Regions from separate parts of the Orenia marismortui DSM 5156 genome, predicted to be linked through region 1. Evidence: riboswitches for the same ligand, from Rfam matches in the RefSeq annotation. Region 1 holds a riboswitch; each other region holds the start of a gene.

Evidence for each region. A riboswitch is a leader RNA that binds a small molecule or an ion and turns the genes downstream of it on or off. The one in region 1 is predicted to bind lysine.
Region 2: it holds a riboswitch for lysine, as region 1 does, so the genes downstream of both, dapB (4-hydroxy-tetrahydrodipicolinate reductase) here and OREMA_RS0106610 (IS110 family RNA-guided transposase) in region 1, are expected to answer to the same signal.
Region 3: it holds a riboswitch for lysine, as region 1 does, so the genes downstream of both, lysA (diaminopimelate decarboxylase) here and OREMA_RS0106610 (IS110 family RNA-guided transposase) in region 1, are expected to answer to the same signal.

What each region holds. Positions count from the first base shown of each region.
Region 1 covers NZ_KB900618.1:117,181-128,486, forward strand. Annotated here, with positions in the region: gene OREMA_RS0106585 (cytochrome c biogenesis CcdA family protein) at 1-522, shown strand, start outside; gene OREMA_RS0106590 (hypothetical protein) at 856-1,113, shown strand; gene OREMA_RS0106595 (hypothetical protein) at 1,180-1,449, opposite strand; gene OREMA_RS0106600 (hypothetical protein) at 1,701-1,946, shown strand; gene OREMA_RS0106605 (IS30 family transposase) at 2,078-3,148, shown strand; lysine riboswitch at 3,314-3,490, shown strand; gene OREMA_RS0106610 (IS110 family RNA-guided transposase) at 3,728-5,011, shown strand; gene OREMA_RS0106615 (Na+/H+ antiporter NhaC family protein) at 5,442-7,028, shown strand; gene OREMA_RS0106620 (vWA domain-containing protein) at 7,214-7,912, shown strand; gene OREMA_RS0106625 (HEAT repeat domain-containing protein) at 8,168-9,355, shown strand; gene OREMA_RS0106630 (UPF0182 family membrane protein) at 9,398-11,306, shown strand, end outside.
Region 2 covers NZ_KB900623.1:375,938-387,243, forward strand. Annotated here, with positions in the region: gene OREMA_RS18515 (N-acetylmuramoyl-L-alanine amidase) at 9-1,154, opposite strand; gene OREMA_RS0115530 (polysaccharide deacetylase family protein) at 1,387-2,166, shown strand; gene OREMA_RS0115535 (polysaccharide deacetylase family protein) at 2,166-2,903, shown strand; gene OREMA_RS0115540 (VanW family protein) at 2,914-3,780, shown strand; gene dut (dUTP diphosphatase) at 3,861-4,295, shown strand; gene OREMA_RS0115550 (YlmC/YmxH family sporulation protein) at 4,567-4,842, shown strand; gene OREMA_RS0115555 (general stress protein) at 4,902-5,420, shown strand; lysine riboswitch at 5,684-5,859, shown strand; gene dapB (4-hydroxy-tetrahydrodipicolinate reductase) at 5,967-6,764, shown strand; gene dpsA (dipicolinate synthase subunit DpsA) at 6,926-7,807, shown strand; gene OREMA_RS0115570 (dipicolinate synthase subunit B) at 7,831-8,424, shown strand; gene dapB (4-hydroxy-tetrahydrodipicolinate reductase) at 8,535-9,323, shown strand; gene OREMA_RS0115580 (flavoprotein) at 9,541-10,116, shown strand; gene OREMA_RS0115585 (aspartate-semialdehyde dehydrogenase) at 10,305-11,306, shown strand, end outside.
Region 3 covers NZ_KB900623.1:222,317-233,622, reverse strand. Annotated here, with positions in the region: gene OREMA_RS0114815 (FlgD immunoglobulin-like domain containing protein) at 1-49, opposite strand, end outside; gene OREMA_RS0114810 (flagellar hook assembly protein FlgD) at 61-1,152, opposite strand; gene OREMA_RS0114805 (hypothetical protein) at 1,155-2,123, opposite strand; gene OREMA_RS0114800 (TolB-like translocation protein) at 2,189-2,941, opposite strand; gene OREMA_RS0114795 (chromate resistance protein ChrB domain-containing protein) at 3,010-3,456, opposite strand; gene OREMA_RS0114790 (ABC transporter ATP-binding protein) at 3,567-4,226, opposite strand; gene OREMA_RS0114785 (ABC transporter permease) at 4,228-5,769, opposite strand; gene OREMA_RS0114780 (extracellular solute-binding protein) at 5,766-6,809, opposite strand; gene lysA (diaminopimelate decarboxylase) at 7,189-8,502, opposite strand; lysine riboswitch at 8,610-8,783, opposite strand; gene OREMA_RS0114770 (DMT family transporter) at 8,866-9,804, opposite strand; gene OREMA_RS0114765 (RidA family protein) at 9,936-10,319, opposite strand; gene OREMA_RS0114760 (TetR/AcrR family transcriptional regulator) at 10,894-11,306, opposite strand, start outside.

The sequences.
Region 1 (11,306 bases):
CTAATGGGAGCTTCAGCTAGTTATCTTGGTCAATTATTTGCTAGATATAAATTTATATTTACTAAAGCAAGTGGAATCTTAATTATTATCTTTGGTTTACATATAACAGGATTATGGAAGATAAATTTATTTTATAAACAGTTTAGGTTTAGTGAACCAAAACAAGCTGGAACTTGGTTAAGCTCTATCCTAATGGGAATTGCTTTTGCAGCCGGTTGGACTCCTTGTGTAGGTACAGTTTTGGGATCAATTTTATTATATGCTGGTACTGGGGCAACCTTAAGTAATGGAATAATATTATTGGCGTTTTATTCCTTAGGAATGGGAATTCCATTTATTCTAACTGCAATCTTTATTAATAAATTCACACAAATATCTCCTAAAATCAATAAATATCTACCTTTGATTTCAAAGATTAGTGGTTTTATAATGATCATCTTTGGCTTATTACTTTTCTTTAATAGGGTTCAAAATTTAAGTAGATATTTTTATTTTTTAAATAATATTTTACCAGAGTATTAATATAAGAGTTGATAAAGAAGGTTATGCTCTCTTATTCTTTTTAATAATCTTTGAAGGATAATATTCTTAAAATAACAGGTGAATTAAAATTCACCTGTTATTTTAATTTAGTTAACTAAATTAAAGGAGGATATATATTATTATGGTCATTTATGACCATAATAATATATATCTTTTGTAATAGAAAAGAGACAAAGAATAATATACTTAAATAAGATATTTATTTTGGAGGTGTTAATAATTAAGAAAAAGGATAGATATAAAGAATTTTGGATTTGGCATCTTGGAGAATATATAAAAATAAAATATGAAGGTAATCTCAAAAAAGAGGATATGTTTGAGATAATTAATAACAATCACAATCAATTCCAAGTATCTCCTTATGAAGCTGACAAATTATATATAGGGACTTTAAATAGTAAAAGAGAAGGCCGAAAAGAAAAAAATCAAAGTCCTGAAGCTGTTGGAGAGTGGGAGAAGTTAACTCCTATTCGAGTAATAGTTGCAATTAAGCAAGCTAAATATGAACATCAGTTTGAAGAACAAATTAGTATTTATCCTTTTCCATATGATTTAACACAAGATTTATAGTATTAAGAAATAAGTGATAATTAATAAATTAAAACACAGCTTTTAAAAGCTGTGTTTTAATAAATGTTAGCATCTCTGTTTTTTAGTAAGTTTCTTCTTTATAAAATCTTTACCTTTGCTAGTTAACCAGATCATACGTTTATCTTTATTATATTTATCAGACTCTATATGAATTAATTCTCGTTCTAACCCTTTTTCTAATGCTCTAAGAATGGCAATCTTATTAAAACCTTTTTCCTCGATTTCATGTAAGTAAATAGGTGAACAAGAATTATAAATACACTTAAAAATCTCTGATTCATTAATAGCAGAATAATTAAAAGAAAACTCTTGCATTAAAACTCCTCCTCTGGTTTTATTTTATTTTATTTCATCTTTATTATTCTATTAAGCAAAATTTCCTTTTAGAACATAATTGTTAAAAAAATATTTTTTTAATAATTGTAAATACAAAATAAAAAATCATTATAAATACTGTATATAATATGTTTAAGCAATTCTATTGTGATTAAAATCATTATAATAAGTTTTCTTTTCTTATAATATAGTATAAAATTAAATTAGATACAGATATTAATAAAAAGGGGATGATTAAAATAAATTCAAAATACACTATTCAATTGGCAGAAGCAGATTATGAAAAATTAAAAACCATAGCCTATGAGAATAACACTGAAATTGAAGAATTAATATCAGAGATGATAAATGAGAAGACTGAGTTATTAGAATTAGACTTCAATTTAAATAAAGCACCTGATTCTTTTAATTTATTAGCTAATGATGAATATCTTAGCAAATCAGATTCTTTTAAGGATAAATTTAATGAGGTTTAAAGTAATAATTAATAATAAATCGGTGCATTGTATAATTAAATGCACGGATAGTTCAAAAAATAAAAAATGACACACATTAATACCTCATATATAATGTTAACTGACCAAAGCAAACATTGGAGGTATTAAATATGTGCCAAAATAATTATAACACAAAAAGTAGAAAAGGAAAACATTTAAAGTGGGAAGAGAGAAAGATAATAGAACATTTATATAATATACAAAACAAATCGAAGACAGCAATAGCAAGAGAGTTAGGGAGGCATAGGACGACAATAAGTCGAGAAATTGAAAGGGGAAAGCTTGTATTATTAAATTCAGATTACACTAAAAGAATAGAATACGATGCTGATATAGCTCAAAACTTATATGATAACAATGCGACTGCTAAAGGAGCTAAGATTAAAATAGGAAAAGATCATCAATTAGCTGAATTCATAGAAGAAAAAATAAAAGGAAATTATTCTCCAGAGGTAATTGCAGAGATGATTAAAGAGGATGATGGGTTTGAAATTAAAATACATTGGAAGACGATATATAATTATATAGATAAAGGCATTCTGTTTATAGATAGAGAAGATTTGGTTTATGGTAGATATAAAAAGACTAATAAATCTAAACAGAAAGAAAAAGAATCAACAAAAAGGAGAAAAGAGGGAAGAAAGATATCAGATAGGCCTAAGGAAGCTGATAAAAGGTCAGAAATAGGTCATTGGGAAATGGACTTAGTAGAGGGTAGGAAAGGTAAAGATGAGCCCTTTTTATTAGTTTTAACAGAGAGATATAGTCGCAAAGAAATAATAGAACTAATACCTAATAAGACTCAAGAATCTGTAATAAAAGGATTAGATCGCGTAGAAAGAAGAATAGGAGTTAGAAAATTTAGAGACTTATTTAAAACTATAACTACAGATAATGGTAAAGAATTCTATGATTATGAAGGGATAGAAACTTCCTTTACAGGAAGTGATATCTCAAGAACTAGTCAATATTATGCTGATGCTTATTGTTCTTGGCAAAGAGGTAGTAATGAGAATTTAAATAAAATGATTAGAAGGTTTTTACCAAAAGGAAGTAGCTTTAAGAATATTAGCAGAAATGAAGTTAAAAGAATTGAGCGATGGATAAATAATTATCCACGAAAAATGTTTGGGTTTAAGAATGCAAATTATATATTTGAAGAACAGTTAAAGGCAGCTTAAAATTTATGAGGTATTGAGTAAATAAAAAACCGTGCATTTTATATTGCAATTTATAATTAATAATAAATCTCAAAAAAATCTTGAATGATTATTAATCTTATGTTATAATCTTCAACGTTGAAGCTCAATATAAAATTTAATATGAAACCTCATTTCTTAAAATTGAAATGGGGTAGAGGAGCAATCTGTCAATAGTATTTTCATGTAGAGGGAGAAAACTTGATGATATGAAAAGAAAGGGGCGATTGCCGAAACAATAATATTATTCTCAATTTTATTGTTGGGTCTATGCTTAATAGGTATAGAACTGTCACTAAAATCTAGTGAAGCGCTATCTCATTTATTTTTTAATTAAATGATTACTTACGTATGCAACCCTAGATAAATTATCTAGGGTTTTTTGTATAATTACATTAAAATAAATCTTAATTATTTGAGAGATATTGCTTAAAAAATTAAGATTAAATTAATAAGGAGCATTCCTGTAATAAATAAATATCTAGATAGACAAAAAGAGCACCTCCTGATATAATACGGGGTATCTAAAAGATCCCTAAATAAAAAGGAGGTACTCATAAAATGAATTATAATCGAAATCGTAAAATAATGCAAGTAAAAACTTCAACTTTAGTGATTGGGGTTGATATTGCAAAGAAAAAGCATGTTGCAAGAGCTCAAGATTATCGTGGTATTGAATACGGAAAAGCGTTAGCTTTTCAAAATTCAAAAGAAGGATTTGATAACTTTTCAAAGTGGATGTTTAAATTAAAAGATCAATATGAGAAAGAAGATATAATAGTTGGAATGGAGCCAACAGGTCATTATTGGTTGAATTTAGCTCAACTTTTAAGATGCAAGGAAATAAAGTTGGTATTAGTCAATCCAAGTCATACAAAGAGAAGTAAAGAGTTAGATGATAATTCTCCGACAAAGAATGATAAGAAAGATGCTAAAGTAATAGCTCAATTAGTTAAAGATGGGCGCTATTCAGAGCCTAATATACCAGTTGGTGTTTATGCTGATGTTCGTGTAGCAATGACCCATATGGAAAGATTAAATAAAGATTTACAACGGGTAGTAGGAAAGATACATCAGTTTATTGATAAGTATTTTCCTGAATATTTAACAGTATTTAAAGGTTGGGATGGAAAGGCGTCTTTAGTTACACTAAAGACATTTCCTCTGCCGTCTGAAGTAGTAAAAATGACACCAGAAGAAATAGTTTCAATTTGGAAGAAAAAAGTTAAAAGAGCAGTTGGAATAAAACGAGCTAAAAAGCTTATAAGAGCTGCTGAAAATTCAGTAGGTTTAACTGAAGGAGCTGAAATAGCAAAGTTTGAATTAAATTATTTCTTAGATCAATATGAAAATATAACAAATCAAAGCGAAGAATTAACCAATAAAATAGAAGAGTTATTAAAGAAAGTACCAGATTCAGAATCAATGTTAAGTATCAAAGGGGTAGGAATAAAGACAGTAGCAGGATTTATTTCAGAAGTTGGAGATATAAATAACTATGAACATCCACGACAAATACAAAAGCTAGCAGGGTTGAATTTAATGGAAAATAGTTCAGGCAAACATAAGGGAAGAACTTGTATTACTAAAAGGGGAAGAGCTAAATTGAGAGCTTTACTATATAGAGTGATGCTGCCTCTGGTAGCAAAGAACGAAGAGTTTAAAGCACTTCATGAATACTACACAACTCGCTCTGAAAACCCTTTGAAGAAAAAGCAATCCCTAGTAGCTTTATCATGCAAATTAATTAGAGTATTATTTGCCTTATGGAAAAAGCAAGTGAAATATGATAGTGAAAAATTATTTAGAGATATTAAGCGTTCAAATTTACAGGAAGCTGCTTAAAGATATTTAAAGTAAATTATTGGAATGTAAATTTTATAATATAAATCAATTATTTATGTTTGTTTTTCTTAGAGTAAGTACTTTGAAAAAGGAAGACTGGAAGAGCTGGAATTAATTTTTTCAATACGGGCATAGACCCTGACAAGGAGCATATCCAGCCTCCACCCATGGATAGGTAGAACGAAGGAATGTAGGGACATAGATCCTGGGAGATATGGGAGGTTAAACTACCATGGAGATGTGGAGTTCCAATAAGCGACCATATTTTTTAAAATAATTGTTAAGTTTTTGGGGTTAGTTTATCCTTTCAATTCCAAATATTAATTGGTTTTAATAATTAAATCCATATTCCTTTTTTATAAGAAAACGAAATTCTAAGAATGAATGAGCATGAGTGAGATAAATTTAATTTATAGAGGGAGGAAAAATTATGGAGAATTATGGTTTGTTATCTCTATTGCCACCATTGTTAGCAATTTTGTTAGCTTGGAAAAGTAGAGAAGTTTTAATTTCATTATTTGTTGGTATATTAGTAGGTGCGACTATTTTAGTAGGATTTAATCCATTAGTAGGTTTTATGAAGACTTTTGATACCTATATTGTAGGGTCTTTATCCGATTCATGGAATGCAGCAATTCTATTATTCTTAATTACTTTATCAGGAATGGTAGGAATAATTACAAAATCAGGTGCAACTAATGCAATTGCAGATTTTGTAGCTAAGAAAGCTAAAACTGCTCGTAGAGCACAGATTGCAACTTGGTTTATGGGAGTTTTAATCTTTTTTGATGACTATGCCAATAGTTTAATTGTAGGTACAACAATGCGCTCTATTACAGATAAGTTAAAGGTATCTAGAGAGAAATTAGCTTATATTGTTGATTGTACTGCAGCACCAGTAACAAGTATGGCCTTAATCTCTACTTGGGTTGGATATGAAATGGGATTAATTCAAGAGGCTTTTAATAATTTAGGAGAAGGTGCTTTGGCTCAGATTGGTCTTAGTACAAATGTTTATGCAACCTTTATTAAGACAATACCATATAGATTTTATAGTATTTTAGCATTATTTATGGTATTATTTATTGCTTGGTTAGGTAAAGACTTTGGTCCAATGTTAAAAGCTGAAAGAAGAGCTAGAAAAGAAGGAAAAGTATTAAGAGATGGTGCTACACCATTAGCTTCTAAGGAACTAACAGATATGGAGGTAAATCCTAATAATAGTATGAAGTGGTATGATGCATTTATTCCAATGATAAGTGTAATTGTAATTACTATTATTGGTCTGTGGTATAATGGTGGGGGATTAGAAGGAAAAGCTATTAGAGATGCTTTTGGTAATGCAGATGCTAGTGTTGTATTACTATGGGCTTCCTTTGGAGGTACATTTATTGCAGGTTTAATGGCTTTAGTTAAAGGTGGATTATCTATTGAAGAGACAGTTGAATCTTGGGTAGATGGTGCTAAAGCATTAACTGTTGCTTGTGGAATCTTAATTTTGGCTTGGTCTTTAGGTTCTGTAACTAAAGAATTAGGTACAGCAAATTACCTTGTAGAGATAACTAAAGGTATAATTCCACCATTTATGGTACCTGCAATGATCTTTACTATTTCAGGTATAATTGCTTTTGCTACAGGTACTTCATGGGGAACAAATGCTATTATTATGCCTTTGGCAGTACCAATGGCATTCCACTTTGGTGCACCAATGATTCCAACAATAGGTGCAGTATTAACAGGTTGTGTATTAGGAGATCATTGTAGTCCTATTTCTGATACTACAATTATGTCTTCTACAGCCTCAGCTTCTGATCATATTGACCATGTAAGTACTCAGTTACCATATGCAATTGTAGTAGGGGTAGTATCTATTATCTTTGGATTTATTCCAGCAGGATTTAATCTTCCTAGTTGGACTGTAGCTCCATTATTGCTTATTGGCTTAACAGTTATTTATTTGATTGTTAACTATTATGGAGAAAGTGTAGAAGAAAATGAAGGATTACTTAATGAATAAAATTATTTCAGTAAAAAGAAGGCATAATAGCCTTCTTTTTTATTTATAAGTTAAATACAATTACAACTTGGTCATTTATGACTATAAATAATTTAAATTAAAAGGTAATAGATAAAAAAACAAAATCATAAAAATATAAACAATAGACAATAAAAGTAACAGCTATAGTATGAAAGGAGGTAAAAATGAGATTAAAACAAAATCTCACTTTAGTAATCTTAATTATAATTTTATTATCCGCAATTTTTAGTATTAATACATTAAATATTATAACAATACCTACTAACAAAAAAATAAATAAAGAGATAAAGGTCAATAGTAACCAAAATCCTCTTGAATATAACAGAATAAATGTAGAAATAATTTGGGATTTATCTGGAAGTATGTGGGGTGAAATAGAAGAGAAAAATAAAATAAATACTTCTAAAAAAATTTTAAATAGAATAATAAATGATTTTCCTAAGGAAATAAATATAGGGTTAAGAGTATTTGGCAGTAAAGAATCAAACAGAGAAGGATCTTATCTAGCTATTCCCATAAAAACAAATACTAAAAAAGATATTTTAAATTTTATCGATCAAGTTAAACCCTTAGGTAAGTCACCTATTGCTTTAAATTTATCTTATGCTGGAGAAGATTTGAAATACCTACAAGGTAAAAAGCATATATTATTAATAACGGACGGTAAGGATACTGGTAATATTATGCCAAGTAAAGTGATAAACAGATTAAGCAAGCTTGGAATTAAAACACATATAATACAGGTTGGAAAAATAGATAAATATAATCAATTAAAATTAAAAGAACTTTCTAAATTAGGCAATGGAAAATATTTCACCTATTTTGAAGAAGAAGAGATAGTTCCAACAATCAATTTAAATTAATTATTAATTACTTACCAGAATATAAGAAAAGTAACCTAATAATCGTCTTTAGTCAGAATACAATTTGTCTTTAATTTTATAAAAAAGATTATTTAAGAATTAATTCTTAAATAATCTTTTTTATTTCTATTTATCATAACTAATAAATATTAAATATAAAACACTTTAAATAACTATTAAAATCCATCATGAAGGAAAAACTATAAGCTATATAGAATAAATGATACAAGAATTTATAAAAGGGGAGATCATAAAATGAATCCAGTACTTTTCATGGAAAAATTAATAACTTTTTTGATTATACATAAATTTATAACTATTTTAAGTACTGCTTTTATCTTGTATCTAATAAGTAGAGGTATTAAATTTATAATCTATCGAAGAAGTTATGATTATTTAAAAAGATTACTTAAAAAAAATCTATATAAAGGGTTAAAAAAAGTATCTAGATTAAAAGATATAAATATTAAAAAGAGACTAATTTTAGAAGGCAAGAATTCATTAGGCAAGGATACATATAATCAAGTAAAAGACGAGCTTTTAGTTAATGGTTTTATAGATGAATTATTTAATGAGATAATTTCTGAGAAAAACGAAAGTAAAATTGAGGCTTGTAAAACATTAGTTGAGCTTAATACACCACAGTCTATTGATTATGCTATTATTGCTTTATATGATAACGATGAAGAAGTAAAAAAAGAGGTTATCGAAGCTCTTAGAACAAAAGCTAATCCTAAAATAATAGAGACACTTATTAATTATCTCGAATATTGTGATAATACTTTATTATTAGAGATATTAAGTAATGCTTTTGAAAATATTGGCATTCAAGCCTTTGACCAATTAGTAGAAGTGACTTTTACTAAGAAGCAGGTTTATAGAAGTTGGGCAATAAAAATATTAGCTAGTTTTGATTACAATATTCAAAATAGAAATAAAGCTATCGAAATATTTATCAAACTTTTAAATGATAGTTCTGAAATAGTAAGGATACATACTATTAAAGCATTAACTAAATTTAAAAATAATAAATTAATCTTTAATAATCTAATAAATAAATTAAATGATAGTAGTTGTAAAGTAAGAAGTCAAGCAGCTAAGAGTTTAGGAGAATATCAAATCAAAAAAGCTGCACCCTTTTTATTTAATTTAATAACTGATAGTAGTGGTATAGTAAGAAGTAATGCGTATCAAGCCTTAGTAAAATTAGAAGAGGAAGGTTTAAAATATATAATTAAGGCTACTGAATCAGTAAAGACTAAAGAAGAAGCATTGAATGTATTAAAAAAATTAGATGTTGAAAAATTAGTAGTAGGCATTAATAAGATCTATAATAATAGTGAAATAAGTAATAAAGTAAATTTTGAAGAGGTTGAAAAGTTTCTAACTAAAGAAGATAATAAATCAAATTTAGGAGAAAGAAAGTTAGAAATAATAAGTTAACTTATTATTTCTAACTTATAAAGATTAAAAAGAGGTGGAAATGTGAAAAAAATTTATAGAGGATTAATCTTAGCTACAATATTAACGGTAATATTAATGATTAATTTTTTAGGAGTAGGAGTTAACTTTTACACTGATGTATTGTGGTTTAAAAACTTAAATCTTAATGATGTTTTTTGGACTATTTTTAAAACTAAAATACTTGTAAGGTTTGGAGTTTGGATATTATTTTCTTCATTTATTTTTATTAATTTATTATTTACCAGAGATAAGATAATAGATTTAATTAATAATTTAAAAGAAAGAAAAGATCAAGATGACCATATTATTGAACTAAAGCCTAAAGGAAGTAATGGAATATTGACTTTGTTGACTCCCGGAAGATTAAATCTTATTTATTTACTTCTTAGTTTACTAATTGGTTTTATTTTTAGTACTATAGGATCTAATAGCTGGAAAGTTGTACTTGAATTTTTGAATTCTACTAGTTTCAATCTTAAAGATCCATTATTTAATAAGGATATATCATTTTATATCTTTAAATTTCCTGCATACCAGCTAGTGTATCAATTACTATCTACTTTACTTATAATTACAGGCTTGATCATTGGTGGAGTTCATTTACTAATTAACCAAAATAAATCTATATTAAATAGGATTAACAATAAGGCTAAATACCATTTGTCTTTTTTAATCAGTCTATTCTTTATCTTAAAGGCTTGGGGCTATAGATTAAATATGTTTCAACTCTTATATTCTAAGCGGGGAGTTGTCTTTGGAGCAAGTTATACCGATGTACATGCACAATTACTTGGTCTAAAAGCACTTTCTTTCATAGCATTATTACTTGCAATTTTTATTTTTATCAATATTTTCATAAGAAATACTAAATTAATTATTGGAGGAGTTGTTACTCTTTTTGTAACTTCTATATTATTAACTGCTATCTATCCTGGCATTATTCAACAGTATCAAGTGGAACCAAATGAAATAGCTAAAGAAGCCCCATATATAAAATATAATATTAAGTTTACTACAAATGCTTATAATCTAGAAGATATCAAAGAAGAAGATTTTAATGTGAAAGAAGATTTAAACTATGAAGATATTCTTACTAATAAAGCAACTATTGATAATATCAGATTATGGGATAGTAGACCACTAAAAACGAGCTATGGCCAGCTACAGGGTCTTAAATCTTATTATAATTTTAATGATATTGATATCGATAGATACAATCTTGATGGAAAAATATATCAAGTGATGTTAGGAGCTAGAGAAATAAATCAAAGACTATTACCAAATCAGACTTGGGTTAATAAAAGATTGAATTATACTCATGGATTTGGTTTAGCTATGAGTCCAGTAAATGGAGTTACAGAAGGTGGAGTTCCAGAGTTTCTGATTAAAGATATCCCTCCAAAAAGCCAAAAGTTAGAAGTTAAAGAACCAAGAGTTTATTATGGCGAATTAACAGATCAATATGTAATATCCAATACTCGAACTCAAGAATTTGATTATCCAGCAGGTGATACGAATAATTATATTAATTATCAAGGAAATGGGGGAGTAAAATTAAATTCTCCTATTAAAAGGTTAGCTTTTGCGATTAAATATGGTACTTTGAAACTATTATTAAATAATGATATCACAGAAGAAAGCAGGTTGATGTTTGATCGTAATATTAAAAAAAGAGTAAGAAAGATTGCACCTTTCTTAAAGTATGATAGTGATCCTTACTTAGTAGTAAGTCAAAATGGAAGATTGTATTGGATTCAAGATGCATATACAATAAGTAATAGATATCCATACTCTGAACCCTTAAGTAATCTAAAAAATAATTATTCTGAACAATTAAGTAGATTAGGATATAATATAAATTATATTAGAAATTCAGTCAAAGTAGTTATTGATGCGTATAATGGTAAGGTTAAATTTTATATCTCAGACC
Region 2 (11,306 bases), on a different contig from region 1:
TTTAGTACTTAGTTTAGTGGATGATCTAAGAAAAAATGACTAGTACTTAAGTGTTTTCCTTCTACTAAAAGTTGTACTTTTTCAATTCCTGGTATCTGAGTCATGGTCTTTATCACAGATCTTATTTTTAACCATTCTCCAATACCACTTGTATTATTATTTATAAATTCTTGATTGAAATTGATATAGGCTATATTATCAATAATATTAATTCCTAATAGTTTTGTAGAGTTAGGAATTAACTTGAAGTGGTGCTTAAGATGAGGCCCTTTTAATAATTCTTTAATAACATGAGTAGCTAAAGCTTCAATAGGTGAAATATTGTTTAGATTAATAACTTTTAAATTTTTCAAATTAATCTCTTCACTAGATAGTTTTTCTTCTTCTTTGAAGGAATAATCACCAAAGTAAAGTTTTATGCTATTTTTGATATTATTATTTCCCAAGCTAGGTTTATCCTGAGGATTTATTTTTAAATTATGATTTAGATAATTAATAATTCCTTCACCTATACCTTGTGCAATTTTATCTTGTTCTTTAGAATTTGATATTCTCTTTCTGTCTTCAGGGTTACTAATAAAGCCAACTTCTACAATAACAGAGGGAATTTTGCTTTTGCGTAGTATATAGTAAGGTCCTTCTTTTATTCTTCTATAATTTTTAGGTTGGATTTCTATTAATTTTTCTTGAACGAAATTTGCTAGTTCTTTACTTTTTTCAGATTTGGGTTTATAAAAAGTCTGTCCTCCAAAGGATTGAGAACTAGGAAAGCTATTTACATGTATACTAATTAAAATATCAGCTTTACTTTCTTGTATTAATTCTGCTCTGTGAACAATATCTTTGTTACGATCATCTTCATATAATTTATCCTCAGTTCTGATCATAATTGTTTTAATACTTCCCCTATCATTAAAAAAAGTGTCCAATTTTTTAGCTATGGCTAGATTGATATCTTTTTCTAAAATATTAGCTTTATTAGCTCCTACATCTATTCCACCATGTCCAGCATCAATTATGATAGTCTTATCTAGTTTTGAATAATTTTCGGTACTTTTTACTGTGAAAGTAATAGCAATGCTCAAGATAAATATAAATAATAAAGATAATATAATAGCTAAAGGTGAAATAAAATATACTTTTAAGCTTTTCATAATAAACATCCTTTATATAAGTTAGGGTTATAAAAGTATATTAATAAGAATTAATAATATTCAGAGAAAAATATTCCATTTTACTATTTCCTCATAACCTATATTAGATATAACATATATTATATTAATTTGATGTATATGTATATTGAATAAAGTACTTATAATTTATTGCAAGGGTTATATTCTATAATGCTTTTGAATAAATAGATAGCAGAGAAGGAGGAGGTTATTAGTGGAAATAGATTTAACTAAGAAAGACTTATTGATTTTCTCTGTTGTACTAAGTATTAGTTTTTTTTTATTGGGCTTAGTTACTAATGATATCTTTAATCATCAAGCAATCAGGGTTAGCAATAATAAACTAGTTCCAATTTATAAAGTAGATACTTCAGAAAAGAAGGTTGCTATTACTTTAGATGGGATGTGGGGGTCAAAAAATACCTCAGAATTATTGAAGATATTTAGAGAAAATAATGTTAATATTACTTTCTTTTTTGGTGGCAATTGGCTAGAAGAATATCCTCACTTGGTAAAAGAGATAGCAGCTAATGGACATGAAGTGGGAAATCATAGTTATACTCACCCACATATGGCTTCTTTAAATCGAGAACAAATAGAAGTAGAGTTAAATAAAACTGGAGAATTAATTAAGGATTTGACTGGAAAGAAGCCGTTTTTATTTAGACCACCTTTTGGAGAATATAATAATCTTTTAATCAAAACTTGTGAAGAGTTAGGGTACTATCCAATTCAATGGAGTATTGATTCCCATGATTGGATGGATGTAAGTACTGATTATATTGTTAAGCGTGTATTAGATAATATTGAAGCTGGTTCTATTATCTTGATGCATAATAATGGTCAAAACACGCCACAAGCATTAAGAAAAATACTGCCTGAACTAAAAAGAAGAGGTTATAAAGTTGTACCCCTATCTAAATTAATTTATCTTAAAGATTATTATGTAGAGAGTTATTCTGGAATTCAGAAAAAGAGAGGAGTTGAAAAATAGTGTCTAGACGAAAGGTTAAAATATTTTATTTACCCTTAAACAGAGATGTTCTGTTAGGGTTAATAGGAGTAGTAATGTTATTAAGTTTTGGGGTTTTACACTTTGATCAGTCTGATCAAATTCAAGAACAGGCTGTTTTTAATCCACAAGAAAAGGCTTATTATCAAGGGCCAGCAGCTAAGAAAGCAATGTCTTTAACTATTAATGTAGCTTGGGGAGAAGAATACCTTCCATCAATGTTAGATACTTTAGATAAATATCAAGTAAAAGCTACCTTTTTTTTTATTGGACGTTGGGTTGAGAAATTTCCCGATAAGACCAAAGAGATTAAAGAACGTGGCCATGAGTTAGGTAATCATGGTTATCGACATTTACATCCCAAAAAATTATCTAAGGATAAACTTATTAAATTAATTAAGGATAATGAAGAATTGATATATAAGACTACTGGTATACGAACTAATCTTTTTGCTCCACCATATGGGGAAGTAGATGATAGAATCTCTGAGGTTGCATCTGAAGCTGGTTACAAAACTATAATGTGGAGTGCTGATACAATAGATTGGCAAAGACCAGCACCAGAAGTAATTATTAATAGAGTACTAAGTAAAGCACAAAATGGAGGAATTGTATTAATGCATCCAACTAAACCTACTTCTCAAGCTTTAGCACAAATTATAGAAAAGCTACAAGCAAAGGGTTATAAGCTAGTTACTGTTTCTGAATTGTTGGAATAGGAAAATTATCATGGCTAAAAGAAAGGGTTCTATGTATACAATTCAAAGAGGATTAATTATATTAATAGTTATTATTTTAATTGGTATTTTGATTTTGGGATTAGTTGCAGAAGTAGATAAGTTACTTCGTATTATTTGGGGTGTAGAGGAAAATGTTTATTTTGAAAATCAAGATTTGAGTAGATATTTGAGAAGTGAAGTTGAATCTTTGCTGTATTATTACTCCAAAGATAGCATCTTATATCCTGTTAATGCTACTATAGATCATGATAGTGGAGAGATTGTTTCTGAATCTTATGGAGAGATAATTGATATTACTGCTACAGGGAATAGAATATTTGAAGTTGAGAAAAATTCTAAAATAAAGGAGATTAAATATAAAATAAAGCCTTATTTATATAAAGAAGATATAGAAAAGATAAATAAAAAAATTGGAAACTATACTACAACTGTAAGAGGAAGTGATGGTAGAAAAGAAAATATAAAATTAGCATCTGAATTGATTAATAATAGATTACTTTTATCTGGAGAAGTATTCTCTTTTAATAAAGTAGTAGGGCCTAGAACTAAGGAGAAAGGATTTAAAGAAGCTCCTGAGATTATTAATGGAGAATTAAGCTTAGGTATTGGTGGTGGAATCTGTCAGGTATCTAGTACATTATTTAATGCATTAAAAGCTGATGAGTTTCAGATTATAGAAAGGCATATTCATTCGAAAGATATTACTTATGTTCCTGATGGAAAAGATGTAGCAGTTGCTTGGGATTATTTAGATTTTAAGTTTAAGAATAATTTTTCTAATCCAATTATAATTAAATCCAAGGTGATTTATAATCAATTGACCATAAATATTTTAGGTTCTTTAGAAGAGGACTGATACTTCATTTCGATGTTGACATAATAATCGATAAAAGATAAAATTAAATTTAATAATAGTAATTTTTGGAGGGGCAAATGATGAAAATTAAGATTAGAAGATTAAATGATGCAGCTATTTTACCAGAGTATCAACATGGTAGTATAGAAGATGCAGGGATGGATTTATGTTCGATTGAAGAAGGAGTTTTAAAGCCAAGTGAGTATAAAATTTTTAAAACGGGAATTGCCATTAGTTTAGAAGAGGGTTATATGGGAAAAGTAGCACCTAGGAGTGGATTAGCATTAAAGCATGGAATTACAGTTTTAAATGCTGAAGGAACAATTGATCCTGGATATAGAGGAGAGATTGGTATTGTATTAATTAATCATGGTAAAGAAGCGTTTAAAGTTAATAAAGGAGATAGAATAGCGCAATTGATTGTTCAAAAATATGAAACAGTTGAATGGGAAGAAGTAGAGCAATTATCTGATTCTAAACGTGGTGAGGGAGGTTATGGTCATACTGGGGTATAATAATTATAAGTTTGAAAATTATTATAACTTTAAATGATCTCAATATAATATATAAATAGAAAAATAGCACATATATATGTGCTATTTTTCTATTTATATATCTTGGGTTTATTTCATTTTAATTTATAATAGAACACTTTAGCTAATAGATAAAACCCAAATTATTAATATTTTTTTCATGCTCTAACATAAATATAATATTAGATATTACTTTTCTAAATGGAATTTAAGAATATATAAGAAGTATCTAATAAACTGGAGGGGAGAAATAATGAATTTAACCGAATTAGAAGGAAAAGAGATTATAAATATTAATGATGGTAGTAGATTAGGAATGGTTGCTGGAACGGAATTAACCTTTGATCCTAACACAGGTGAGCTAGAATCAATTATGATTCCACAACAAGGTGGGGTCTTTAGTTTATTTTCCACAGTTAAGCACTTTTTTATTCCTTGGAGTACAGTAATTAAGATTGGAGATGAAGTAATAATTGTAGATTTGAATTCAACTGATTATGATCAATATTTGAGCCATGCAGAATATTAGACACTTATTTGGATAAAATATAACTGTAATATTAAATCCCCAAAAAGGAGGGCATAAATATGCCCAAATTTACTATAGGAGGAGCTAAAGATATGCCAAAAGTTTTAGGATTATTCAATGATCAAGAGGCAGCTAAAAGTGCAATTAGTAGTATCAAAGATCTAGGAATATCTGAAGATAAGATTTCACTAGTAGCAAAGAATGGTGAAGATCAGGACATTGAAGCTGGAGCGGAAATGGGAGCTGAAGGACAAAATTTAGTAGATGGAACTACTACAGGTGGAGCTATAGGAGGAGTGGCAGGTGTTTTAGCTAGTGCTGGATTATTAGCAATTCCTGGTTTAGGACCTGTGTTAGCTGCTGGACCTATAGCAGCAGGTTTAACAGGTGCTGCAGCAGGTGGTGTTACAGGTGGTTTAGTTGATTATGGAATTGACCAGCAAGAGGGTGAAAGGTATGCTGGTGAAGTTGAAGGTGGTAATATTTTAGTAGCGGTAGAAGACACAGAGCAAGAAAAAATTAATGATGTTGCTGCTAAATTAAAAGATGCTGGATCTTATGATGTAGCTACTCATTAATAAAGAATAATTGAGTGAGAGAAATAAATCTCTCACTCTTGAAATTTATTTATAAAATTTTATAAATAAGCTTGACAAAAGTAATTAAATATTAGAAAATAATTAACAAGTTATATAATATTACTCAAGAGTTATTTATAAATGATGATCTTATTAGTTGATCATTTTTGAAGTGCTTACATAAATATAGATTTTATCATATATAATTTAACTATCTAGTATTTTATGTTCATACCTAAATTAAAAGTAAATAATATGAATGAGATTAAGATTGAGGAGCAAAAATCATCAGTATCTATAAGGAGCTAGCTAGTGTAGATCTATAGTGAAAGGGATTTTTGCCGAAATTAAGCTATGATTAGCTATCTAGCTTAGTTGGGCTTGTACTTAATAGGTATAAGACTGTCACTAGCTTATCTAGTGGGGGGCTATCTTATCCTTTATTTTTATAAAGCGATTGGTAGTACTACCAATCGCTTTTTATAGTAAGAGGTAATAAAATAAATAATACTTTTTATTAGTCACTAAATTAAAAGGAGTGAGAATATGCTAAAGAAGATAGTAGTATCTGGAGCTAATGGAAAGATGGGTCGAGAGGTTGTTAGAATGATTGCTGGGAAGGATGATTTTGAACTAGTAGGAGCGGTCGATGTTACAGGAGTTGGAGAGGATATAAATCAATTGTTAAGTTTAGATGCCCCTGTTGTAAGAATTAGTGATGATTTAGCTGAGACTTTAGATCAAACTCAAGCAGATGCAGTAATTGATTTTACTAATCCTACAGTTGTTATGGATAATATTAAATTAACTAGTCAAAAGGGAATAGATATTGTAGTAGGAGCTACTGGAATTACTGAAGTAGATTTAGAAAAAATTGAAAAAATGAGTCAAGAGAATGGAAATAAAGTTATCATAGCTCCTAATTTTGCTATTGGAGCAATTTTAATGATGCAATTTGCTCAACAAGCAGCTAAGCTTATGGATAATGTAGAAATTATTGAATTACATCATGATAAAAAGATTGATGCTCCATCGGGAACAGCAATTAAAACTGCTGAGTTAATTAGCAAGAATCTCTCTAAAAAGAAGGAAAAAGTAGAAGAGATTGAAAAGATAACAGGTGCTCGTGGTGGAGAGCATGATGATATTAATATTCACAGCGTACGTTTGCCAGGTTTTGTTGCTCACCAAGAGGTTATTTTTGGAGGTTTGGGTCAAACTTTAACTATTAGACATGATTCAATTAATCGTAAATCTTTTATGCCAGGTGTTGAATTAGCTGTTAGAAAGTTAGATGAAATTGAAGGTGTTGTTTATGGATTAGATAATTTGATTGAGATTTAATAAACTTTCAAGCTGTTATAAGTAGATTTTCTTTAGTCTGTTTTTTTAAAAATGTATTTACAAAGTAAAAGGTCAAATCTTTATAATTAAGCATAGACAAGCACACTTAAGTTAATTAAACATATAATGTTATTGATTAATTGAAGAAAGGGGGATAAAATATGACTCTCAAAAGGTTAGCTAATAAGAAGGTTGCTCTTTTAGGTGGAGATGATAGAGAGATAGAATTATTGTCTATATTATTAAAAGAAGGCGCTGATTTGCAGGTGCTTGGTCATTCACTAAGAGTTGGTGTTCAAAATTTAACAGTAGTTAATTCATTAGAAGAATTAGATATGGATCTAGATGCTATAATTGCTCCTATGACAGGTACTAATGATAGCTATCAAGTAAAAAAGACTTTTAGTGATAGAGAAGTTATCTTAACAGAAGATTTTTTTGCTCAACTGAATGCTGGGAGTAAATTCTTTATAGGGTTTGCTAAACCAAAGATTAAAGAATGGTGTAAAGAGTACGATATTGAATTGATAGAATTAGCTGCTCTTGATGAATTAGCTATTTTAAATGCTATACCAACTGCTGAAGGAGCTATTGAAATAGCTATTAGAGAAATGCCAATTAACCTACATAATAATAATTCTTTTGTTTTAGGTTTAGGAAGAGTTGGTATAACATTAGCTAGAATGTTAAAAGGAATGGGAAGCAATACTTATGGAGTTGCTCGTAAACCTAAAGATTTAGCTAGAGCATTAGAAATGGGTTTAAATCCTGTTGACTTTAAAGATTTAGCTAATGAGATATCAAAAGCTGATTTTATTTTTAATACAGTCCCAGTTTTAATTCTAAATGGAGAATTATTAGAAAGAGTAAAATCTGAGGCAATGATTATTGACTTAGCATCTTATCCAGGTGGTACTAATTTTGAAGCAGCTAAAAGACTTGGAATTAAAGCTGAGTTGGCTTTAGGATTACCTGGCAAGGTTTCTCCTAGAAGTGCAGGACAAATTTTAGGTAAGATTATCCCTCGCTTAATATTGGAATAGCATTATTTAGGAGGTGCTTATCTATGGAATTTACAGGTAAAAGTATTGGTTTTGCTTTGACTGGTTCTCACTGTACATTAGCCAAAGCTATGCCTGCTATGCAAGAGTTAGTAGATATAGGATTTGACGTGACCCCTATATTATCAGAAGCAGTATTAACTCATGAAACTAGATTTGGAAATCCAGAAAAATGGAGGTCTCAGGTAATAGAGATTACTGGCAATGAACCGATGACTACTATTCCAGAAGTTGAACCCATAGGTCCTAGAAACTTATTTGATTTGTTAGTGGTTGCTCCTTGTACTGGTAATAGTGCTGCCAAGCTAGCCAATGCTATAACTGATAGTGCGGTAGTTATGGCAATGAAGGCGCAGTTGCGAAATGAACGTCCGGTTATCTTAGCGATAGCTACCAATGATGGGTTAGGGAACAATGCTAAGAATTTAGGTTATCTTATCAATACACCAAATATTTATTTTGTTCCTTTTGGTCAAGATAATCCCGAAGGAAAACCTAATTCACTAGTATCTAGAATGGACTTAATTGTAGATACAGTTAAATATGCTTTGGAAGGTAAGCAGATTCAGCCGGTTGTTATTGAGTATAAAGGAATCTAAATCACTTTGAAATTTAAGTTTATATAGTTGATAGTTTGGTATATATTTATAGATACCAACTATCAATTATTAATTCTTAACTCTTAAGGAAAAAGAGTGGGGTGGAAGTTATGAAAAGGATAGTAGTGGTTGGTGCTAATGGTAATATGGGTAGAACGGTAGTTAGGATGATTGAACAGGTTCAAGATTTTGAATTAGTAGGTGCAGTTGATGTTAGTAGAAAGGGAGAAGATATTCATCAAATTCTAGGACTAGATAGTCCCGGGGTTAAAATAAATGACAATTTGAAATCAGTAATATCAAAGACTAATCCAGATTTAGTAATAGATTTTACTAATCCTGAAGTAGTTATGGAGAATATTAAAACTACTATAAGCCAAGGAATAGATATGATAATTGGAACTACTGGTATTTCTGAAGAAGAATTAGATCAAATAAGAGAATTAAATATAGAGAGAAATAATATTTTAATTGCGCCTAATTTTGCTATTGGAGCAGTATTGATGATGCACTTTGCCAAGCAGGGGGTTAAATTTATGGATGATATAGAAATTATAGAATTTCATCATAATCGTAAGCTTGAATCTCCTTCTGGAACAGCTGTTAAGACTGCGGAAGCAATTAAAAAAAATCAAAATCAAGAAGATGATATAGAGCAGATTGAAAAAATTTCTGGAGTGCGTGGTGGGAAAATAAATGGTATTAATATTCATAGTGTGCGTTTAGCAGGTTTAGTTTCTCATCAAGAGGTTATACTTGGAAGTTTAGGTCAAACTCTAACTATACGTTTTGATTCGATCAGTCGTGAATCTTTTATGCCAGGGCTTAAATTGGCAATTAGAAAGATAGAAGATATAGAAGGATTGGTATATGGATTTGAAAAGTTATTGGATATTTAATCTCGAAGAAATTATATTTTTGGCGTATGTGACATACTTTAACTTTATGATATAATATTAAATGTGAATTAATAATTTTGCTAAGACAAGCACTAGTAAAATAGAAGATACATATAATGTATTAGCTTATCCTACAATTCTTAAAAGTTAAAAAATAGAGAATAGTGGGGGGAGTTAAGACTCTCTATAATAGAGAATTTTATGGAGGTGCTTGTCTGTGGGGGTTGAAGGTAAGAGGATTGCTTTTGTTTTAACTGGAGATGATGAGGATATAAGAGATGAATTGATTGATACTATAAAAAGCTTAATAGAATTAGATGCAAAAGTTTATCTGATTATATCTGAATTGCTTCAGGATAAAGATACTAAAATTGAAAGAATAGCTAATAAAAGTTTACTTTCGATAGTAGATGGAGAAAGGTTAATAGTTAACCCTGAAGAATTATCATTACAAGATAGCTTTGATATGATAGTGGTAGCTTCTTGTAATGAAAATATAATATTTAAAGTTGCTAATAACATAGTTGATGATTTAGTTTCAACTATGGTAAAGAATCAGTTAGTAAATCAGTGTCCAGTAGTTTTAGCTATTAAAAATGATAATAAATTAGAGGATAACTCTAAAGATATAGGAACTTTATTAAATAGTAAGAATATTTATTTGCTTCCATTTGGACAAAATAATACTATTGGTTCTTTATTAGTAAGGACAGATTTGCTTTTAGAAACTATTGAGTATGGAGTAGAAGGGAGACAATTAAAGCCGGTTTATATCGAATACAAAGGAATATAAGAACAATGGAGAATTATTAATTATCAAAAATATTAGTTAATAATAAGAAAATTAGCCAAAGACTTATAGGTGAATAATTGAAAGTATTGCTGTTAATTTTATAAATTTAAATGTATTTTATTGCTTGGTTTTAATTCTAAATTGTCAATTATAAATTCTAAACTAAAATAATTTGGGAGGTATTGAGTATGAAGAAGTATAATGTAGCGGTAGTAGGTGCAACTGGAGCAGTAGGTAGAGAGATGTTGAAAATTTTAGAAGAAAGAGATTTTCCTTTTGATAATTTAAAGCTTTTAGCAAGTGAAAGATCTGAAGGTAAAAAGTTAACTTGTAAAGGTGAAGAGTATGTTGTGGAAGCAACTACTCCAGAATCTTTTGAAGGTGTAGATATTGCATTATTTAGTGCAGGAGGTGGAGTTAGTAAGAAATTTGCTCCTGAAGCAGCAAAAAGAGGAGCTGTTGTTGTTGATAATAGTAGTGCCTGGAGAATGGATCCTGAGGCTCCTTTAGTAGTACCTGAGGTAAATCCAGAGGATATTTTTAAGCATAAAGGAATTATTGCTAATCCTAACTGTTCTACAATTCAAATGGTAGCAGCTTTAAAGCCTATTTATGATAAAGTTGGAATTGATAGAATTGTAGTATCCACATATCAGGCTGTATCTGGAACTGGGAAAGCTGCTATAGATGAATTAAGAGAGCAGGCGAAAGCTATTTTAGCTAGTGAAAAAGCTGAATCTAATGTATATCCTTATCAAATTGCTTTTAATGTATTGCCACATATTGATATTTTCTTTGATGATGGCTATACTAAAGAGGAAATGAAAATGGTTAACGAAACTCAAAAAATTATGGGTGATGATAGTATTAAGGTAACGGCTACAGCTGCTAGAGTGCCGGTTGTTTATGGTCATGCTGAAGCTGTTAATATAGAAACAAAAGAAAAATTAACTGTCTCAGAGGCTAAAGAATTGTTAGATAATGCTCCTGGAGTAAGAGTAGTAGATAAACCAGAAGAGTTAGCTTATCCAATGCAAATAGATACTGAAAGTACTGATGATGTATTGGTCGGTAGAATCAGAGAAGACAATACAATTGAAAAAGGCTTAAATCTATGGATTGTTGCTAATAACTTAAGAAAAGGAGCCGCTTTAAATACAATTCAAATTGCTGAGAGGCTGATTGAAGGA
Region 3 (11,306 bases), on a different contig from region 1:
TTAACAAAATAAGAACAAGTAAAAAATACTTATCTGCTCTTTTCTTCAATCTAATCCCCCCTATTCTTTTATATTAATCTTTAAACTTCTACTACCTACCTGTCCATTATATGTTGCCAAAACAACCGTTAAATAATGTTCACCTGGATCTAACCCCTTAGTACTCCAAGGAATATTAAAAGGTATATATCCTTCTTCTTCTTCATAAATAAACTTAGCATCTAAAAAGAGAATAACTTCAAATCTATTCTTCATTAATAACCTCTTGAATTCGTTCTTAGCTAGAATTCTAATCAGTAATTTACTATCTTTTTTAATATTATAGTTAGCTTCATTATATTGAGGTAATTCCACACTAAACTGTGGTGTTCTATAGTCTCTTAACTGTAAGTAGTAATATGGAGAAATTTTTACCTTCCTTAATTTCTCTTCTCTCAATACTTTCTTCTTCGTCTTTAAGCTATTAATATATTTAAAATAATTAGACTTATTATTGCCATATGTAATTACACTACTCTCTGGCAAATAAAATCCAATGGTTACTAGTTTTAATCCTGAGAATTCTCTAGCATCTAAAACTCCATCCTTGTCAAAACCTGACCAATAAAGAATATTATGCCCTGCTGGTCGAGGTTTCCAATCTAGCAGAGTATTTATCATTGGACCATTATCTATCCCCACTCTCATTAGTACTCTAGCTGGTCTTTTTAAGTTAAATGTAAAACTTCCCTCTTCTGAATTATAGTCTACATCAGTTACTTCAAATTCTTCTCCTCCCGAAAAAGTAGTAGGATCATATATTGCTTCAGAACCATCATCAAACTTAGCTTTAATATAGAAAAAATAGGCTTCATCTGCTACTACTTGATTATTAATATCTCTGCCATCCCAGCTTACCTTATGCTCACCCTCTTCTTGAAAAACCCCACTAGCTATCTGATTTACCAGATGAAAATCAGCTGTATATACATTAACATAAACCTTCGCTTCTTTTGCTAAATTATAAACTAACTGACATTCTTCACCTGAAGAAGGATTAAAATTGCTTGACTTAACCTGAACTTTAGTAATCATCTCTTCAGCTGCAATTATATGATTAGAATAAATCACAACTAAGAAAATTAATAATAAAAATAATTTTACTCTCTTCACAATCACTCTCCTCCTATCCTATATAAAGTCAAAATTTTCTTCTTAAAGGTAGCTAGATAATTCAAATTTTTAGAAAAGGAATACTTCACATCTGAATTTATAATCGACTTGATTATTTCCTCTTCTTTATTTTTTTGATTATAAACTGTCATCCCATCATAAGAAATAACAAACTTTTTTTCAGTACTATAAGCATGAATATTACGGTTTTCGCTATCAATCCTTAACTTATAAACTTCTTCCTCTAGCGGTAATTGCCATACCTTTCCTTTTCCTCTTTCAAAACAAATAATACTATCACCGTCATATATAAATATTTTATTGTTAATCAGATCAAAAGAATGAAGAATAATTTTCTTATCATAACTATATCGTTCTATTTTATCTAATTTTATATCTATGAAATAAACCCAAGAATCACTAACACCATAAATATATCTTTCATTATCTGGCTTACCTGCTTTTAAAGCCAGCTTATCTTCCTTCCAAATAATATTGCCAGCATCATCATATAAGTAAACTCCCCTAAAATATTCACCTTCTGATACACTTAATATTCGCTCTTCATCAGGAGAGAAGAAATTAGACTCACCACCATATACCTCCCATAATTCTTGGCCTTTATTAACCAACACGACTACTGGTCGATACCCTACTTGCTTTTTCTGAAGATAAGTATAAACAATATTACTTCCTGTAGGAGAAACTTTATAATCGGTTATCTTATTAATATTCCGATTATACCAAAAATAATAACCACCCTTATCACTTCCTACCAGATCAACAACTTTATCCAAAACATCTTTCTTATATAAAAAAACTATAGTTCCATTATTAGCAAGTTTGAAATCTCCCAGATATCCCTCATCCATCTTTTTTTGCCACAATACCTCTATCCCTTTAGCACTTATTTGACAAGGTATTATCAAAATAATTAATATTATTAGAAAAACATTTAAAAATCCTTTCAAACTCTCACCCCCATAAATAATTGCAACTACTATTTGATAATTACTTAAATCTCTTCTTAAATAATCTACTGCCAGTCAGCCTCTCTACAATCTCCTGCTATATCAAGTATCTCCATTTTTTCTGAACTCAAATTATAAATAGCAAGAGATAATTTATTTTCTGCAAAAGTCGTAAAAATAATATAATCTCCACTACCCCACGCTGGGTATTCAATATAATCCCTATGTAAATTAAGCTTTTTAATTTTCTTACCCCTACTATTACTTATATATAAGCCTGAATTACTACCAAAAAGAAGACTTTTTCTTTTAGCTGAAATAGCTGGTCGGTAAAAATAATAATCTTCATCAACAACTACCGGTCTTATACCTTTATTTGAAGAATAATTATAAACTTCTTGGCGAATTTCCCCTTTAACAGTATAAGCCTGTGTGAAATAAAGTCTATTGTTTGCAATAGATGGATGAATCTGTTGCCCTTCCAATTCAAATAAAATACCTTCCTGCTTTGTTTCTAAATCATAATACCCTATGTTACAGCTTTCATCCTCATGATAATAAGAATATAATAACCTATTATTATCATAATCAAAGGTTAAATAACGATATTTCCCAGTATCTGTAATTCTTATTTCTTGCTTATCCTTTATATATATATCACCATTTCTTAAATAAGCTATCTTGCCTTCTTCTAACCAAACTGGATTAACCTCATCCTCTACTGTAGAAGTCACTTGTTCTAATTTGCCACTATTGAATTCATAAATCCAGATATCCCAATTATTATTAAGATTGCGGGAGAAAACAATTTTCCCCATCTGCGCGTAGCTTGCAGAAGTTAAAATAGAACAAATCATAAAAATAGCTAAAGTAATAATTATTTTCTTTATTTTTTTTCACCTCCTAATCCAGCATACAAAGCATCATAAATTATAAAACTCTTGCTTAAAGCCTGATTATAATCTTTTTCAACTTTTGCTAGTCCATATATCACTGCAGACAATCCAGCTGCTTCATCAGTCACTTTCTTATCCCATTTATTTATCTCAATATCCCAAATAATTTTACTTATCCTCTGCAAAACTGGATCCTTTAACTCAAATCTATTCATAGCCACCTCAAAAGCAGGTTGATTATGCTTCCGTTGAATTTTGGAATAAGGTGTATCTAAAGAAATCCCCTCCTTAACAATAGTTCCCTTCTTAACAAATTTAAATTTAGCCTCAGGATTAACAAACCTCTTAATTAACCAAGCAACACCACATTGGTCAGGCTCTAATCCTTCCCACAATACATATTGATTAGAATTCTTAGCCATTACAACTGAATTCAAATTTAACACTATTAAAAAAATTACTAAGAACAAAAATAAATAACGTGAAATTCTCTCCACCTCCATGATTTGTTTAATATTTTCTCAGTTAATATTCAAGTAATTTATAATTAATTATCTAATCTATAGATTCGATCTACTTCGATTAAATCTTCAGGATCATGAGAAACAAATATAGTAGTTATTTCTTCTTCTTTTACAATCTCATAAAATAGATCTCTTGTCTTCCATCTCAATTCCCGGTCAAGACTATTAAAAGGTTCATCACATAATAGAATCAATGGTTTCATTATTAAAGCCCGTCCAAAAGATACCCTCTGTCTCTCACCTCCTGATAATTGTTCAGGATATCTCTTAGCTAAGTTACTCAAATCAAGATAGTCTAACATCTCTTTAACCTTTTGAGATTGAACATCTTTATCTAAATTAGAGATTCCATAGCATAAGTGCTGTTCTACTGTCAGATGAGGCCAAAGTGCTAAATTCTGAAATACCATTCCCATTTCTCTTTTATTGGGTGGAACAATTTTATCATTACTAGAAATTAACTTACTTTCCAAATAAATTTGACCACCATCTGGTCTTTCTAGCCCAGCAATTAGCCTCAATAACGTACTTTTACCACAGCCTGAAGGCCCCATAATCCCTAGAATTTCTCCCCTTTTCACCTTTAAATTAAAATCACGTAAGATCTCTACACCATCAAATTTCTTATTAATCATATTCAAAGTTAAAATAAATTTTTCTATATTTTGCTGATTATCTTTCAAATTATCTCCTCATTTCTGTAAACTTAAAAATGAATTTATAAATTAAGTAAAATATTAAAGTTACAAACATCAGTAAAATAATCTGCAACAATACAAGTCCATTAACAATTTCACTACTTCCATAATGTAATAATGACAGAATTCTAATTGATATTGTCTCTGCTCCAGGCGGATAGAGTAAGATTGATAATTCTGCTTCTCCTTGACAGAAGAAAAAAGTAATTATCCAACCTAATAACAAACCAGGCATTACAAGAGGAAGAAATATTCTTAATTTAGTTTCTAAATAACTCTTTCCTGTCATCAATGAAGCTTCTTCTAGTTCTTTAGGAATAGAATTAACTACTGGTATCATGAGAATAAAGATTAAAGGTAAAAATCGAATCATATAACCCAAATAAAGCAATATTCCCTGGGAATATAAATAGTCTAAACCTCTTCTGTTCAAAAGAAAAAGTAATATAATTCCTATAAATACCGGGGGTAAAATTAAAAATTTAATTAAATAATTTAAAATCATCTTTAGATTATATCTAAGATAAATATAAGCCAAAAAAATAGCAATTATCACAATTATAAATGCTGCCAGAAAAGTAAACCATAAACTAAAAACAATCTGCTCCTTAGCTAATACAATAGCATCCCAAATATTAAATATAGATTCAATTTTAAGTATCAATCCAAAAATCGGTATAACTAAAGTTAACAAGAAGAAAATACCCCAACAGATAGACCCTAATATTCCCAAAAACAGATTATCTTCCTTTAAATTATTTTTATAACTAAAACTTAGGTTTTTAAAAGTACGGACTAAAGACTTTCTAATAAATAAGAATATAACAAAACAAAATATAAAAATTGCTGTCGTCTTAACTACAGCATTATAATAGTTATAAAAAGCACCAAATTCAGCATAAAGTTCTGTGCTAAAAGTACTTACTCCCAAAATTGATGGTATACTATAATTGTTAATAACTAAAATAAATACCAATAAACTACTACTTATAGCAATAGGAAATATCTGTGGTAGCCAAATCTTTCTTAAATATCCTTTATATCCTCCCATCAATAAAGCAGCTTCTTTGATTTCAGAGTTATTATTATATAAAGTATTACTTATTGCAATGATTACTAAAGGTAAATAATATAATGTGAATAAAAATAAACACCCTCCAAAACTATAAATATCAAATTTCAGTAACTTGAACAATCCCATATCTCCAATCCAGCTAATCCAAGCAGTAGGTAAAAAATATGTTGGTAAAACAAACGGTAAATAATAAACTCTTCTATAAAATTTATTAGCTAAAAAATTAACCTCATTAAGAAAAAAAGTTAGGATTATTCCTACAATAAAGGTTACACTTGAAGTAAATAAAGCCATTAAAAATGTTCTCATATAAATAGTAATTACTCGTTCATCACTCATAATATTTAATAAATCATGACCAAAATTTATTAATTTTTCATCAAAAAAGATGTATGCAAGAGAAAAAAAGCTACTTAAAATAGTAGCTTTTTTATAAAATGATTTGCCTATCATTGATGGAACAACTCCTGTAAAAATCGACTTGATTGCTCTAGCTTATTTCCTATAGCCTCAAAATCAACTGGCATAGCTTTAATATCATCTATAGATAAAGTGCCTTCACTTTCTATTCCTTGATGTAGCGGTATTTGCATAGAAGGACCTTTAGCTAATTTAAGTTCTACCTCAGGGCTTAATAAATAATCCATTAACTTTCTAGCATTTGCTGGGTTAGGACCATTTTTAATCATAGCCACTGTATTAGGCATTACAAAAGTTCCTCTTTGACCCTCTTCTTGATTTAAAAAGACCATTTTAATAGGAAGGCCATTTTCAATACCAGAGTTAGCATCATCTGTATCTGTAAAGCCAATTGGATATTCTCCAGCTCCTACCTTATCTCTAACTACAGAATTACCATCTACTAATACAACTCCATTTTCTTTTAATTTTCGAGCATAGCTTTTGGTTTTTTCTGCTCCTAAACTACTAAAAAAAGCAGCAAACTCTGTTGCTGTACTTCCAAATAAGGGATCAGCCATAACAACTTTCCCCTTCCATTTAGGATCCAATATTTCTTGGTGGGTTGTAGGTACTTCACTCTCATCAATAAGATTAGTATTATAAATTAAAACCCTTGATCTAGTAGCAAAACCTGTCCAATACCCAGCTTTATCTTTAAAATATTCTGGTATAGACTTAGCATTGTCTGATTGATATGGGGTCAAAATCCCTTTATTCTTTAAAACAATGGTTCGACCTACCTCTGAGTTCCAGAAGACATCTGCTTGAGGATTATTTTTTTCAGCTATTAATCTATTAACTAAGCCTACAGTTTTAGTAGCTTCAGTATCATAGACTGCTTTTACTTTGATACCTGTTTTTTCTTCAAATTCTTTTATAATTGGCTCTGAATAAATTTGATCCAATGAAGTATAAATAACAACCTCATTACTATTTTGATTATTACTTACTGGATTATTACTACAACCGATCATAGAAAACGTCAAAATGAATAAAATTGCTAAAGTTAAATAGTGCTTAAAATTCATCATATTTATCACTCCTTTAAGTATTATTAATGATGTTTGTTATAAGCTAGCAAATTAATAATTCTAAATCAAGTATCCACCTCTCTTCAACAATTATAAAATACATATAATTACATATTATAGTATATTATTCATTCGAAATATACTAATTAGATTTTACTAGAATTTTAAGTAAAATTCAACCTTATAAATAAATAAAAAGATATAATGTTAATAATTTCTACAAAATCTCTCTTTTTGTCATTTATTAAGACTAATTTCGACATCAATAAAAATATATTTTAAATATTTTCTATCCTAATAACTCCAAAAAACACAAAAACCCCCTAATACTTAGAACTAATATCTAAGCATTAGGGGATATTATTATATTATTCGATTATTATTTCAATCTTTCTGCTACTACATCATTTGCAATTAAATCTTCATAACTTTGTGGCTTAACAGCCCAATCAATACTATTTTCACTTAATAACAAGACACCTGGTCTAGTAATTCCATTATAATTACTACTCATAGAATATCCATAAGCACCTGTACAAGAAATTAATAATAAATCTCCTGCTTCTGCTTGAGGCAATTGAATATCTCTAATTAAGATATCTCCTGATTCACAACATTTACCAGTGATTGTTACTAACTCTTCCTCTGCTTGATCTGCCTTATTTACCAAAATTGCTTCGTACTCTGCTTCATATAAAGCAGGTCTGATATTATCAGTCATTCCTCCATCTACAGCTACATATTTACGAATTCCTGGAATTTCTTTGATAGAACCTACTGTATACAAAGTAGAACCTGCTGTCGCAATAATTGAACGGCCTGGTTCATTAATCACTTTAGGTAATGGAATATCCAACTCTTCACACTTAGCCGTAATAGATTCTGCTACAATCTTAGCATACTCTTCAATATCTGGCTTCTCTTCAGCATCAGTATAAGGAATTCCAATTCCTCCACCTAAATTCAACTCTTCTAAAATAACTCCTGCTTCTTCTTTAACATCCTCTACAAACTCTAACATTACATCTACAGCCTTAGCAAAGGATTCTAGCTTGAAGATTTGTGAACCTATGTGACAGTGAATTCCTTTTAGATTTATGTTCTCTAACTCTTTTGCTTCTTTTATAGCTTCTAAAGCTAAACCATTTTGAATACCTAAACCAAATTTAGAATCGGTTTGACCAGTTTGAATATAACTGTGAGTATGGGCTTCAATTCCTGGTGTTACTCTAATTAGAATATCAGCTATCATATCTTTTTTCCCAGCCATCTGATTTAACATATCTAATTCATATCTATTATCTACTACAAAAGCATTAATTTCTGCCTCTAAAGCCATATCCAGCTCTTCTAAAGTCTTATTATTTCCATGGAAATAAATCTTATCAGCTGGAACATTGGCCTTTAAAGCTGTATATAGTTCTCCACCAGATACAACATCTAATCCTAATCCTTCTTGATCTATAATTCTTGCCATAGCTAAACTTAAAAATGCCTTACTAGCATAAAGAGTCATAGAATTAGGATAAAATTTCTCAAAAGCTTCCCTATAAGCACGACAATTAGTTCTAATCTCTTCCTCATCTAAAATATATAATGGACTTCCATACTCCTCTGCTATATCAACTAGATTATGGCCTGCAATCTCTAATTGACCTTGTTCATTAATCCCCATATTTCCTTGTAATTTCATCTTAATTTCTCCCCTCTCACTACTCTTATTTTATAATTTATTCATCTAAAATATTATAAAAAAACGGTTATGAGTCCACCCCATAACCGTTTTAAGATTTTATCCGGATATAAGATAGCTCTTCACTACAATCTAGTGACAGTACTATGAATATTAATCATAGTCCCAATCTTAAAGCTTGTGCTAACTCTAAGATTTCGGCAATAACCCCTTTCACTTTACTTCTTTGTTTACACGAACTCTGTAAAGCTATTATTAATTATTGCTCCTCTATCATTTTATTATTTATTTGAAACTAGAATAACATAATTATTAATAATTGTCAATGGTTTTTGAGAATTAATCTCAAAACTAAAAATTGCCTTAATAATCGATCTGATTCTCTTCGAAGGCTTTATTATTTTGTCCATAATAATTAGTTCCCCATACACCTAATAATATCATCATCCCTCCTAGAAGATGGAACCAATAGAAAGGCTCATTTCTCAATAAGACCCCTGCAATTACAGAAATTACTGTAGTAAGATTAGCAAATACCGCTGAACGAGAAGCCTCCATCTTAGCTAGTGTAAAGTTAACTAAAAAGAAAGCAATTACTGATGATACTATCCCCAAATAAAATATAGCAAATAATATATTCAAATTAGCTAGGGGAGCAAAATAATTATTAATATTATTATCTCTAATATGAGAAAATAATGAAATCACATTAAAGATTATTGCTCCCATCATCATCATAATATAAGTTATCTCTACAGGTTTAAACTGCAAGGATGATTTCCTAGATATTATATTAAAGAAGGAAGCTGAAAATACTGCTCCAAGTAACAGAAATATTCCTAGTAGATTACCATTAACCTCTGTATTCCCCTTCATAGTAACAATAAAAATAACTCCAGCTACTGAAATAATAACAAATAGAAGCTGATTTCTATTAGGAATCTCTTTTAAGAAGATTGAAGCCAAAATAGTTACTACTACTGGAATTAGAGCTATCATCATTCCAGCTTCTGAAGAAGTAGTCAATTCTAAGCCAAGAGTTTCACAGATAAAATATGCTACTGGCTGGCAAAACCCCAATAAAATTAATAACCCCCATCGTTTTCCTTTAAAGTCTATTTTGATTATTCTTAGTAACTTTAGTATAGTTAATAATACTGCTGCAAAGCTAAATCTTAAAGCTAATAAATGAAATACATCTAAAGAATCCAAAGCTTGTTTAGTAAATAAAAAAGAAAACCCAAAGATAAATGATGTTCCAAGACCTGCCAAAATAGGCAGGTAACTATTCTTTTCTCCCATCTGTTTGCACCTTACTTTCTAGAAATTATACGTTATTATATTATTAAACTAAAGGTCGAGTAACAACTTGACCCTACTCTTTATTCCTAATTACTAACTTCTTACTACTCACTCATCACTCGTTACTACTTTTAACCCTTCATAGCTACTAAAGCTATCTCTACCTTTACATCTTTAGGCAATCGACTTACCTCTACACAAGCTCTAGCAGGTTCTTCTCGCTTAAAATAATCACCATAAATTTCATTGATTTGTTCAAAATCATCCATATCAGAGATGAACACTTCTACTTTCATTACATCTTCAAAATCATATCCAGCCTCCAATAAAATAGCCTTTAAGTTCTCCATAATCTGTCTAGTTTGAATCCCCACATTAGCAGTAATTACTTCTCCACTTTCTGGATCAATAGCAATTTGACCTGAAACAAATAATGTACCATTTAGCTCAGTTGCTTGAGAATAAGCTCCTAAAGCCTGTGGTGCTTTATCAGTATTAATAATCCTTTTTGCCATTGCTTAATCCCTCCACTTATTTTATTATAGATTTCTATTAAAACATTGTAAATATAAAGAAACAGTAACAAATGACGAGTAACAGGTGATAAATTAAGTTGTTTACCTAGATCATAAAACCTATATTTCCCCCTTAAACTATCGCAATTAGACAACAATTGATTGATCAGATTTAGAGGTCAAGTCTTATTAACGCTTCGCTACAATTACTCTCTTCAAAGTCTAATTCAAAATAAAAAATTAATATATGTAGGGAATGGTCGCGACCATTCCCTACATATATTAATTCTTATAAGGATGGTCACCTGTATTATAATTAAATAATCTAAGAAATGTGCTGTTTTATAGTGCTTTATTGCAATAAATTTTTTAAGGATTGATGCCTACTAAGATCCTCTTATCTCTTATCTCTTATCTCTTATCTCCTATCCCCTATCTCCTGAACTGTATCAGTATCTATCTATTATATTAAAACATAATTAGATCTAAATAACAATAAGAAAAAAGAAAGCATTAGCTGCTTTCTGTTAAATCTATATCTTGTAATAAAAATTATAATTAAGTTAAATTTTTTTTAGTCTATAACCATTCCATTTAAATAAATTTCAACAATATCTTCTCTAATTTTATTTGTTAAAAAATCTTCTTCAAACATCATACAACGTATAATAGTTATATCAATCATCCCAATTAAAGCAGTAGCTGCATTAAGCGCATTTACTTCTTTAAATTTACCCTGTTCTATCCCTTCTTCAATAATATCTTTAATAAATCCAGTGTAAAGCGACATCATCTCTTGAATAGCATTCTTAAATTTACTTTTATATCCCCAAACTTCTCGGATTAAAAATTTATTTGCTCCATGAATAGCACAAAAGTTCAAATGTGCATCTATTACTTTCTCTATTTTTTGAATAGGATCATCTAATTTAATTATATCAGCCTTAACCTTTTCAAATATTATATTAAACCTAAACTCAATCAAAG